DNA from 3 places in the Enterococcus sp. AZ109 genome. Region 3 is predicted to be linked to each of the others. Evidence: predicted binding sites of a transcription regulator. Region 3 holds the regulator's gene; each other region holds the start of a gene.
What was found. The regulator NrdR, encoded in region 3, represses ribonucleotide reductase genes. The targets are predictions, from matches to a motif close to ACACNATATATNGTGT.

Region 1 (4,294 bases), 1.1 Mb from region 3:
CAAAAGTTCGATTTACATGAAAATTTCGACAAAGAAACCGAGTAGGCAGCTACTCGGTTTTTTAGCGTATTCTTCTCCAAAGCACCACGATCAGCCAAACAGATAAGCCTAGACTGATAAACAACGAAATAATCCAGCCTACTTCGGAATGTTCAAAGGGCAGTGGCATATTCATCCCAAAGAAGCCGGTCACAATAGTGGGAATCGTCAGCAGCAAGGACCAAATTGTCAAAATCTTCATGGTATCATTTAGGTTATTGTTCAACAGGTTGTTATACGTACCGGAAAGCTGATCCAAAATCTCGCTGGCTAGCTGTGTCATTTCCACCGCCTGCTTGGCTTCAATCAAGGCATCATCCAGTTCTTCTTTTTCCTTGTCGGTAAAACTGGAAAATAAGCCCTGTGCTTTAATCTGCTCTAACAGAACTACATTTTGTTTCGTAGCAGTTACAAGATAAACCAATCCAATCTCCAAATCTGAAAGCTCCAACAAGTTCTTGTTGGTCGTTTTTTCCCGCAGCCTTTTATTCAACCGAATCCGCTGACTGTTTACTTCTTCAATATTAGGAAAATAATAGTCAGATACCAAAAAAAGCGTATGGAAAAGCAGACTAGCAGTGCTTTGCTGAGAATCGCGCTTTAGCACATTGTTCATTAGCTCAACTACATACTCGGTTTTATCAGAAATGAAGGTAAAGATATGATGATCCTTCAAAATAAACGCCATCGGACTGGTTTCGTAGTGATTATCAATCTTTTCTAAATGTGCGACATTATAGATGACCAGCAATGCCTGATCCAACGGGTCGTATTCTACCCGAGCACGTTCGTTCTTATCCAGAGAGTACGTCAGCATTTCATCGCTAATTTGATATGTTTCTTTTAGATGGGCAATTTCCTGTGGTTCCTGTGAATCAATATTGATCCAAGTACACAGTCCTTGGTTAAATATTTGTTGCGCTTCCATGCATTCTCCTCCTTATCATCTCTATTATAAATGAGACAAAAATAGTTTGCACAAAAAAGGCTGAAAAAATTCATGGCCTAAACATGTTGAAAACAAAAAGCTCAAAATACTCATACTATCCGAGCATTTTGAGCTTCTATTTTATTATCGAAATTAGATCACTGAAATTGCCTGCACTTCTGCGATTTTTTCATCAATCAGTTGCAGTACAATATCCCGTGCTTCGGCATCTTCGACAAAGTTTAGTTTGTCTCCGTCGATTTGAATCTTGGGGCTTTCGTTGTAGTCTTCGTACCATTGATCATAGCGGTAATTCAACTCTTTGTAATAATCATAAAGGGTTGGATCAAAGCTTAATTGTTCATACTCCCGACCACGTTTTTCGATTCGATCCAGCATTGTTTCAAAAGAAACTTTGATATGAACCAATAAATCCGGATGTTTCTTGTGGGCCGCATAAGGCAATTCTTCCATCATGTTGCCTAATAATTCATCATAAACTTTTACTTCGGTGTCAGTTGCTCGACCTAAATCGGCATTCAAATGAAACAACAGTGAATCTTCATAAATTGAACGATCTAACACGTTGTTGTCATCTTGCATTGCTTTTTTTATACTTTCAAATCGTTTATTTAGAAAATAAATTTGCAGTAAAAAGGCATACTGCTCAGGATTCGCATAAAATAATGGCAATACCTCGTTATCTTCAATTGATTCATAAAAAGCTTGGCTGCCTAGATGTTCGGATAACATCGCAGTCAAGCTGGATTTTCCAGCTCCAATGGTACCTGCTAATACAATCACACTCATTTACCTCCAACTCACTTTATACAAAATGTGGTACTTTTTTTCAACATTCATTAATATACCCCCAATATCTAGTGTCGTCAACAAAAAAAGCTTCACTCACACATCGTAATACATGTCAATGAATGTTTAAAAAAAAGTTGAATTTATAAAACTTTTCGACGGATTCATTTACTTGTTTGTTTACTCTGAGTAAAATGGAAGAGATTAATACAGAGGGTCAAATCTTTTTTAGGGTAAAAAAGGAGTTTTTCGAATGAAAACCATTGGTCAAGGACATGCCAGCGGAAAGATCATCTTAATGGGAGAACATGCTGTCGTTTACGGTGAACCGGCGATCGCTTTTCCTTTTTCCGGCACTGGTATCACTACTACCGTCCACTTTCATCAAGGAAATGAATCATGGATTGAATCGAGCTTCTATCATGGTCCATTAACCAAAGCTCCTCACTCGATGAAAAATGTGACTGTTTTGCTATGGCAGCTGATTCGCCAATTTGCCATTTCGAAGCCATTTTACGTAACAATTGAAAGTACAGTTCCGGCTGAACGAGGGATGGGGTCCAGTGCGGCCGTTGCTGTGTCGATTACACGAGCATTTTTTGACTGGCTGGAATTACCTGCAAATCAAGAAGATATCTTATTATTTGTAAATCAAGCGGAAAAAGTAGCACACGGTAATCCTAGCGGCATTGATGCTGCAACGATTAGCGGAACCGAACCGCTGCTGTATCAAAAAGGCTTGGATTTTCAACCTTTCCAATTGAACATGGACGCCTTTTTAGTGGTGGCCGATACTGGTCACAAGGGGCAAACCCGCAAAGCCGTAAAAGACGTGGCCCATTTAATGGATACGGATCGACTAGAAACCGGGCGACGAATTCGTCAGCTAGGACAATTAACTAAGCAGGCGCAGCAGGCTATTTTATTGAATCAACCAGAAATGCTCGGTTCTTGCATGAACCAAGCACAGGAACATTTACAAGCATTAGGAACAAGTAATTATGCCTTGGACCACTTAATTGAAACTGCCTTAATCAATCACGCGTTGGGTGCGAAGTTGACTGGTGGCGGTCGTGGCGGGTGCATGATTGCATTAGCAGAAAATGAAGAAAGCGGTCGGCGCTTGCAGCAGATTTTACTAGATGCAGGTGCACAAGATACGTGGATCGAAGGGTTAGGGGTATATGCACATGTATAAGGGTCACGCGCGAGCGTACACCAACATCGCATTGATTAAATATTGGGGAAAAGCTGATCAAGAGCTGATCTTACCAATGAATAATAGTTTGTCATTAACACTGGATGCTTTTTACACCGAAACATCTGTTACTTTTTCTTCGGAATACACCGAGGATCAATTTTACTTAGATCAGCAATTACAAGACCAAAAGGCGACAGCTAAAGTTAGTCGTTTTTTGGATCTAATTCGCAATAGAGCACAAAGTCAGCTATTTGCCAAAGTGGTCAGTCAAAATTTTGTCCCGACAGCAGCTGGTCTGGCTTCTTCAGCGAGCGGTCTGGCAGCCTTAGCAGGTGCAGCTAGTGCCGCTTTAGGTTTGCCTTTAGATAAACGAGAACTATCGCGTCTCGCACGACGTGGATCTGGATCAGCCAGTCGCAGTGTCTATGGTGGTTTTGCAGAATGGGTAAAAGGCGATTCAGATGAAACCTCTTATGCAGTCCCGATCACTTCAGACGGCTTTGAAGAAGACTTAAGCATGGTATTTGTTGTCGTAAACGATCATCAAAAAGATGTTTCCAGCCGTGATGGCATGCAACGAACTGTCGAGACCTCTGCCTTTTATGATGGTTGGTTAGCAACTGTACCGCAAGATTTAGCGAAAGCACGGGCAGCCATCCAAGCAAAAGATTTTCAAGCGTTAGGGGAAGTTACCGAAGCCAGCGCTCTAAAAATGCACGGTACGACATTAGCAGCAGTTCCTCCCTTTACTTATTGGTCAGCTGAGAGTATGCGGGCAATGAATTTAGTACGGCAACTCCGTAATGAAGGTTTGCCTTGTTACTTCACCATGGATGCTGGCCCAAATGTTAAAATTCTGGTGGAACGAAAACATGAAGTAGCTTTAGTTAAGCAATTACAGGACTATTTTTCATCCGAACAATTGATCACCGCTCATGCGGGTCCTGGGATCAAAATAATGATGAAGGAAGAAGACGCATGATTGAAGTTTCAGCTCCTGGCAAATTATATATCGCCGGCGAATACGCCGTAGTTGAAGCTGGTCATCCCGCCATTATTGTAGCAATTGACCAGTTTATTAATGTCTCGATTGAAACTGCTAAAAAAAGCGGCAGTATCCAATCGGCTCAATACAGTGATATGCCGGTTCGTTGGACGCGTCAAAACAACGAATTGGTCTTAAATATACGAGATAATCCCTTTCATTACATCTTAGCAGCTATTCATTTTACCGAACGCTATGCTCAGGAAAAAGGGGAAAAACTGGCTTTCTTCGATTTGAAGGTTACCAGTGAATTGGATAATTCCAACGGTCG
Region 2 (4,294 bases), 600 kb from region 3:
GCCGATGGTGCTACCCAGCTGCTATTAGGGAAGAAAGCACCCGCAACTAACGCAATGATCGGTAATTTCGCTGAACAAGGCATGAAAGTCGTTAACATCGCCGTCATGCGACGATCCTTTTCGTTTTCGATCGTACGACTCGCCATTACCCCAGGGACACCACAACCAGTGGCAATCAACATGGGAATAAACGATTTACCTGACAAACCAAATTTACGGAAAATCCGGTCCATCACAAAAGCGATCCGAGCCATATAGCCGCAGTCTTCCAACAAAGCTAAACAGAAGAACAAGACCATTAATTGTGGTAAGAAACCTAAAACAGCTCCGACACCGGCAATAATTCCGTCTAAGATCAAGCTTTGCATCCAATCGGCGACATTCCATGATGCCAAGACATTGCCAACAAAGTTCGGCACAGCTTCGCCGAATAGAACATCGTTGACCCAATCTGTTCCCATAACCCCGATCGTTTGGATGGAAATGTAGTAAATTAACCACATTACAAAAGCGAAAATTGGTAACGCCAAGAAACGATTGGTCACAATGCGGTCAATTTTATCCGATAGTGAAAGTTTAAACTCTTCATTATCTACCATACATAAAGCTCTTAAATGCGTAATAAAATCATAACGTTCATTAATGATAATGGTTTCAGCATCATCACCGATGATTCGTTCCGTGATTTTGATTGTTTCTTCGATTTCTTTTTGTTGGATACTGCTTAGGGCTAATTCATCCTGAGCTCGAACATCTCGTTCAAACAGTTTTACACTGTACCAACGACTGTATTTTTCTAAAACCGTATTGCCTAAGACGTTGGTAATTTCACTTAAGGCTGCCTCTACTCGTTTATCATAATGAGGGAAAGTTAGTTCTTCTTGTGGATTCTTAGCAGATTCAATCGCTTGTTCCACCGCTTTATCCAGCCCCCAATTTTTCAGTGCACTGATGCCAATTACAGGAACGCCCAAAGCATAAGACAGTTTTTCGAGGTTAATCTGTTTGCCATCTTTTTTAACCAGGTCCATCATGTTAACAGCAACGACTACCGGAATTCCTGTTTCAATCAGCTGGGTCGTTAAATAAAGATTTCGTTCTAGATTGGTGCCATCGACAATATTTAAAATGGCATCCGGTATATTTGATAATAAATAGTCCCGCGCCACCACTTCTTCGGGTGAGTAGGGTGATAAAGAATAAATACCGGGCAGGTCATCAATAATTATTTCTTGTTGCTTTTTGTACTTTCCTTCTTTACGTTCTACTGTTACTCCGGGCCAGTTTCCTACAAACTGATTGGTACCGGTTAAGATGTTAAAGGTACTGGTCTTCCCACTATTGGGATTTCCGGCTAAAGCAATATGCAATTCTGCCATCTATCTCGCCTCCCTAGCTACAACAACCATCTCAGATTCATTTTTCCGTAAGCTTAATTCATATCCGCGAACTCGAATTTCCATCGGATCACCGAGAGGAGCTAATTTTACTACTTTTACCTCAGTTCCCTTAGTCAAACCCATATCCATTAAACGGCGCTTCACTGCACCAGTACCATGAACCGTCACAATTTGTCCAGTATCGCCTACAGCCAGCTGGTCTAACGATACCCAAGCTCGCTGTTCTTCTATTACTTCATTCACAACTATCTTCATCAATAAAGACTGATCCAAGGCAACTCGAGCATTATGTAATAAAACAATACTATTATCATCCGAATGATTCACAACCGCCACTTTCGTTCCGACAGTCATGCCTAAATCTTGCATACGGCGTTTCAACTCAGCATCCAGCTGAATGTTTTCAATTTGTACAACTTTATTTAACGGGGTTTCTGCTAACGTTGTCATGGCGCCCTCCACTTGTTTTCATTAATAATGATAATCTTTCTCATTTAGAATACAATTATTGTCATTAGAAGTCAATAAAATCTTGAGCATTTCAGTTGACAAATTAGCGATTTTATAGTTATGAATATTCAGAACTAGTTATTCTAAATTTTTTTCACTTAGTAAAAAAACATTGACTGACCTCATTCTTTGTTTAAAGTGACTATAATCTCTGAAATATGGCGTTTTCACGCTTTTCCAAAAAACACAAACTATTGTGTATGGACTTCCCACCGGCACAAGATGTAGTATCTTATGATTGACTTTTCTGGTACATCTTTTATACTAAGAAGTGTAGAAAAAAGGAGGCCTTTTTATGGTTAAAGTATATTCGAAAAATAATTGTATGCAGTGTAAAATGACAAAACGTTATTTATCTGACAATAGCATTCCCTTTGAAGAAGTAAATATTGATAATGAGCCAGCGGCATTAGATTTCTTGAAAGATCAAGGATTCCAAAGTGTGCCAGTCGTGTTTGGCGGTCAATCAGCGATCATCGGTTTTAGACCTGATCAACTAAAAGCCTTAGCTTAACCTGTAAACTTTGCAGTCAGAAGATTGCAAAGTTTCTTCTTTTAAACGAATAGATGCAAGACAATGATGGACTAATTTTTCATTAGAAGAATTGGTCCAAAACTATGAATAAGGAAAGATGTGACGAAATGAGCCTAAAAGACATAGGAGACGTAAGCTACTTTAAACTAAATAATGAAATCAACCGTCCCGTCAATGGACAAATCCCGTTGAACAAGGACAAGGAAGCCCTAGATGCTTTCTTTAAAGAAAATGTGGAGCCGAACACTCACAAGTTTGCCACGGTGCAGGAAAAAATTTCTTACCTATTAGAACAGGATTATTTAGAGGAAGAATTTGTTGCTAACTATTCACCAGCATTTATTGATCGTTTGTTTACCTATTTAGATGAACAAAATTTTACCTTTAAATCCTTTATGGCTGCTTACAAGTTCTATTCTCAATATGCTTTGAAAAACAATGAAGGCACTGAGTACTTGGAAAGCTATGAAGATCGTGTGGCTTATAATGCGTTGTATTTCGCTAACGGCGACGAAGAATTGGCAATGCGCTTGGCCGATGAAATGATTCATCAACGTTACCAGCCAGCTACCCCATCATTTTTGAATGCCGGCAGAAAACGTCGTGGCGAATTGGTGTCTTGTTTCTTAATTCAAGTAACTGATGACATGAACAGTATTGGCCGTTCGATCAACTCAGCATTGCAGCTGTCACGTATCGGTGGCGGCGTAGGGATTAACTTATCCAACTTGCGAGAAGCCGGCGCACCTATCAAAGGCTATGATGGAGCAGCTAGCGGTGTGGTTCCAGTGATGAAATTGTTCGAAGACAGCTTTTCTTATTCTAATCAATTAGGTCAACGTCAAGGGGCCGGTGTGGTTTATTTGGACGTGTTTCATCCCGACATTGAAGTCTTCTTATCTGCCAAAAAAGAAAATGCCGATGAAAAAATTCGCGTAAAAACATTGTCATTAGGTGTAACGGTACCAGATAAGTTCTACGAATTGGCCCGTAAAAATGAAGATATGTATTTGTTCAGCCCTTACGGCATCGAAAAAGAATACGGTGTGCCTTATTCTTACGTAGATATCACCAAAGAGTACGATAACTTAGTCGCAAACCCAAATATTCGCAAGAAAAAAATTCGTGCCCGTGATCTTGAAAATGAATTGTCTAAATTACAGCAGGAATCTGGTTACCCTTATATCATCAATATCGATACGGCGAATAAAGCCAATCCGATTGATGGCAAAATTGTAATGAGTAACCTGTGTTCAGAAATTTTACAGGTCCAAACACCATCAGCTATTAACGATCGTCAAGAATACGATGAGTTAGGAACAGACATTTCATGTAACTTAGGTTCTACTAATATTGTGAACTTAATGGATAGCCCGGACTTCGGTCAGTCTGTGCGCACGATGGTTCGCGGTTTAACTTATATTACCGATGCATCAACTATTGATGTGGTTCCTTCGATCCAAAACGGCAACAGCTTGAACCATACGATTGGTTTGGGAGCAATGGGTCTGCATACCTATTTTGCTAAAAACCAGATGATTTACGGTTCCAAGGAATCCATTGATTTCACCAACATTTACTTTACCTTATTGAACTACTGGACTTTAATGGAAAGCAACCAAATTGCCAAAGAACGCAAGCAAGTGTTCCATAACTTTGAAAAATCAAAATATGCCGATGGTACTTACTTCGACAAATATTTGACTAATGAGTTCTTGCCAAAAACTGATAAAGTTAAAGAAATCTTCAAGGATATTTTTGTGCCAACCAAAGAAGATTGGGAAGCACTAAAAGCAGCCATTCAAAAAGACGGCTTGTATCACCAAAATCGTTTAGCTGTTGCACCAAA
Region 3 (4,294 bases):
AGTTAGAAACATTGGATCAGTTGGTTAAAGAAGTAATGGAAAATACTGTGCAACTAGATGTTCCATTAATCACAGACAGCAGTTGGGGAAAAACTTGGTATGAAGCAAAATAACTAAAAGCTGGAAAATTTCCAGCTTTTCCCTTAGGAGTGACAAATAATGCCAGAATTACCAGAAGTTGAAACAGTCCGTAGAGGCTTAGTTTCATTAGTTATCGGAAAAACCATCAGTGAAGTTGATGTGCTGTGGCCTAAAATAATTGAATCACCTGAAGTGGATCAGTTTCGTAACGAGTTAGTGGGAGAGACGATTGAATCTGTAGGTCGAAGAGGGAAATACTTGATTTTTCACTTTACTCATTACGATATGGTTTCACATTTACGGATGGAAGGAAAATATGAGTTTTTTTCTAAAGCAACGCCATTAGATAAACATAGCCATGTACGTTTTATTTTTACTGATGGATCTGAATTGGTTTACCATGATGTGCGTAAGTTTGGTCGAATGAGTTTAATGAAGAGGAATACAGGTTTAGAGTATAAAGGTATTCAACAATTAGGACCTGAACCTACTGAGGAGACCTTTGATGTAGTTGAATTTGAAAAACGCTTGAACAAGGCGCATACAATGATTAAACCTTTGCTGCTAAATCAGAAAATCGTAGCTGGTCTGGGTAATATCTATGTTGACGAGGTACTTTGGCTGGCTAAAATCCATCCTGAACAACCTGCGAATACCTTAACTAGAAAAGAAATTGAGGTATTGCACCAAGCAATTATTTCTGTGATTACTAAAGCTAAGGAAGCTGGAGGCACAACGATTCGGACATACTTGAATGCTCTTGGCGAAGCCGGACACTTTCAACAAGAGCTTAATGTTTACGGGCAAACTGGGAACCCCTGTCCACGTTGCGGTACACCGATTGCCAAAACAAAAGTTGCTCAACGTGGTACTCATTACTGTCCCCACTGTCAACAATTGAAGAGGTGAAAACATGAGTTATGTGTTAGGAGTTACTGGTGGTATTGCCAGCGGGAAATCAACGGTAGTAAAGATATTTCGAGAGGCTGGATTTCCAGTTGTAGATGGCGACATTGTAGCGCGCCAAGTGGTTGAACCGGGCACACCTGGATTAGCAGCACTAATAGATGTTTTTGGCGGAGAAATTATCACATCAGCCGGAACACTTAATCGCAAAAAATTAGGGAATCTCATTTTTTCAGATGCTAAGGAACGTCAAAAGCTTAATCATACTCTAGATCCTTATATTCGTGATGAAATCGATCAACAAATCAACACAGCCAAACTCGATAGCCCATTAGTAATTGCAGATATTCCACTATTATTCGAGGGACATTATGAAAGAAAAATGGACGCTGTGGCGGTAGTATATGTCGATCAAGCCACGCAGATGCAAAGACTAATGCGTAGAAATAATCTGACGGAAACCGAAGCGACAAGTCGCATCCGAAGTCAAATGTCTTTAGAAGAAAAAAAACAACTTGCCGATTTCGTTTTTGATAATCGTGGGAGCATGGAAGAAACAAAGCACCAGGTAATTCAATGGTTAAAAAAACAAGACTTTGACTAATAAAGATTTTCAAAAAACACAACAAAGCTTTTTTTAGCCATTGGGATATGATAAACTCGTGTTACAATAAAATAATATCATCTGAGAGGTGAAAAACATGCGTTGCCCAAGATGTAATCATAATAACTCCAGAGTCATTGATAGTCGGCAAACTGATGATGGACGCGCTATTCGAAGACGACGAGAATGTGAAAATTGTGGTTTCCGCTTCACGACCTTTGAACGAATTGAAGCCGTACCACTTTTAGTAATTAAACGTAATGGTGATCGAGAAGAATTTAATCGCGACAAAATTTTGCGTGGATTAATTCGTTCAGCTGAAAAACGACCTGTCGCTATGGAACAAATGGAACAAATAGTGGACCATGTAGAAAACCGTGTTCGCAGTTTAGGTGAAAATGAAGTATCGACCAGCCAGATTGGTGAGTATGTCATGGAAGACCTGATGAATGTAGATGAAATTGCGTACATTCGCTTTGCTAGCGTTTATCGTCAGTTCAAAGATATGTCGGTTTTCTTGAAAGAATTACAAGAAATCGTGGATAAAGCAAAATCCACAGATGCAAAAGAATAGACTGCTTTATGAAGGAAAGTATAGCAATTCGAATGGTTAACATAGATTTATTTAGGGGGCTAGTTTGTGACATCTGAATTAAAGCCAACGACGATTTACACTGTCTATGGCAGTCCTCAGCTTGATGAAAGTCGCCAACAATCTTTACTTTTTTTATACCAGCCGATTATCGGTGCTGAAGCATTAAGCCTTTATTTGAGCTTATCAGGAGACATTACCATCGAAGGCAAAAGTCCTGAGTTGATGCATGCTGATTTGTTAGCAGCGATTGACAATGGGTTAGCAGCTATGGTAAAAGGACGAGAAAAATTAGAGGGTATAGGTTTAATGACTACCTACCAAAAGGAAGACTCTGATTTAGGGTTACTAATGTATTACCAGTTAATAAATCCTTTGACCCCGACTACGTTTTTTCAAGACGCGCTAATGTGCTATTTGCTAGTGGAAAAAATTGGTGAAAGGCGGTTTCAACGTTTAGTTGATCGCTTCCGTCCTAAAAGTATTCCAACAGAAGGATTAACAAACATTACTAAACGTTTTCGTGATGTTTATCGTTTTGAAGAAGACCGTTTTGAGTCAAATGCTGAGCTGTTTGATGATACTCACGAGAAATTTATTATGCCAGAAACACCTACCAGTAAGTTTGACTGGAAATTTTTCCGTCAACAATTAAAAAAATTCAATCTGAATTTAGCTGAGGATGATCAAGAAAAACTTGATGCGTTACATCAAATGTATGGAATTGATGAGATGGAAATGTTAGATTTTGCTGTGAAATCTAGCGAGAGAAATCAAATTCAACTGCCGTTTTTACGAAAATTAATTGTAAAATCAAAGCAAGCGAAAATAGCCCCTGTTCAGAATTCGACAGAGATGTCAGCCACAACGACACTTTCTGAAGGTTTTTCGAAGGCGGAACAAGAAATTATTCGGCAAAGTGAAACAATCCCACCGATTAAATATTTGCAAGCGATCAAGAAACAAAAGGGTGGCTATGAAACTAATCAAGAAATTCGCTTAATTGAAGATCTTCTCAGTCGTCATTTATTTCCGAATAGTGTAGTAAATATTTTAATCAATTATATTTTAGTGATACAAAATCAAGCGATAATTAATCAAAATTATCTGAATGCGATCGCTAATGACTGGGCACAAAGAAAAATCCAACGACCTGAAGAAGCTATAGTGCACGTTCGCCAGGCAGATCAAAAACTAGTGAAGAAAACAAGTTCGGGTCGCCGAAATACCGGAGTTCGTAAGACACCAGGCCGAAAAGAAACGCTGCCATCACATATTAAAGAACCGCCGAAAGAGAAAAAAATTAGTCCAGAAAAAGAGGCTGAACTCAATCGTAAGTTGGCAGAATATTTGAACAAAGAGGGTGAAAGTTAATGGAAGATGTAGGCAAAGAGTTAAACCGAATTATAAAATCTCGTGGTGTAGATGGACGCTATCGCGAAATGATGCAAGAAGTGTTGCAGGATACCGATGTCCGCAGCTTCATTGAATTGCATAAGGCTAAGTTGACACAAGAAGATATTGAAAAATCATTTGCTAAGCTGTATGAATTTGTTCAAGAAAAGAAAAAATTTTTAGCGAATGATCCTACGATGATAGCTCCTGGGTATGAACCTAAATTAGCTCTTAACTTTCACTTTATTGATGTTACTTATGTGCCGACAGATGAGTTATTGAAACGTAAAAAAGAAGAAGAAATTCGTAACCGGATTAATTCAGTCGATATGCCTAAGGACATTCGTCAAGCTTCAATACGCACCTTTGAGGTAACCTCTGGAAGAAGTGAAGCGTTGGAAGCTGCCTTGGACTTTATCAACCTGTATCATGCAACGCCAAAAGATTTTCACAAATCTTTATATTTAGTTGGGGATTTTGGAGTAGGAAAAACTTATTTACTAGGTGCAATGGCTCATGAACTGGCAGTAAAAGGACATGAGACAACATTAGTTCACTTTCCAACTTTTGCCAGTGAAATGAAACAAGCGATCTCTACGGATAAAGTGGGACCAAAGTTGGATGAAGTAAAACGAGCCCCCATTTTAATGATTGATGATATTGGCGCTGATTCAATGAGTGCTTGGATTCGAGATGATATTCTTGGAGTCATTCTT

Region 1: a site for NrdR is predicted at 1,837-1,852, ahead of IGI42_RS07300 (deoxynucleoside kinase). Genes of this name have one in related genera too.
Region 2: a site for NrdR is predicted at 2,126-2,141, ahead of nrdH (glutaredoxin-like protein NrdH). Genes of this name have one in related genera too.

The regions. Positions count from the first base shown of each region.
Region 1 covers NZ_JBIOSF010000001.1:1,544,477-1,548,770, forward strand. Annotated here, with positions in the region: gene IGI42_RS07290 (FUSC family protein) at 1-45, shown strand, start outside; gene IGI42_RS07295 (magnesium transporter CorA family protein) at 62-967, opposite strand; gene IGI42_RS07300 (deoxynucleoside kinase) at 1,121-1,777, opposite strand; gene mvk (mevalonate kinase) at 2,031-2,975, shown strand; gene mvaD (diphosphomevalonate decarboxylase) at 2,968-3,960, shown strand; gene IGI42_RS07315 (phosphomevalonate kinase) at 3,957-4,294, shown strand, end outside.
Region 2 covers NZ_JBIOSF010000001.1:1,091,387-1,095,680, forward strand. Annotated here, with positions in the region: gene feoB (ferrous iron transport protein B) at 1-1,379, opposite strand, end outside; gene IGI42_RS05240 (FeoA family protein) at 1,380-1,850, opposite strand; gene nrdH (glutaredoxin-like protein NrdH) at 2,206-2,424, shown strand; gene nrdE (class 1b ribonucleoside-diphosphate reductase subunit alpha) at 2,553-4,294, shown strand, end outside.
Region 3 covers NZ_JBIOSF010000001.1:490,490-494,783, reverse strand. Annotated here, with positions in the region: gene polA (DNA polymerase I) at 1-113, shown strand, start outside; gene mutM (DNA-formamidopyrimidine glycosylase) at 160-990, shown strand; gene coaE (dephospho-CoA kinase) at 995-1,591, shown strand; gene nrdR (transcriptional regulator NrdR) at 1,689-2,165, shown strand; gene IGI42_RS02350 (replication initiation and membrane attachment family protein) at 2,232-3,557, shown strand; gene dnaI (primosomal protein DnaI) at 3,557-4,294, shown strand, end outside.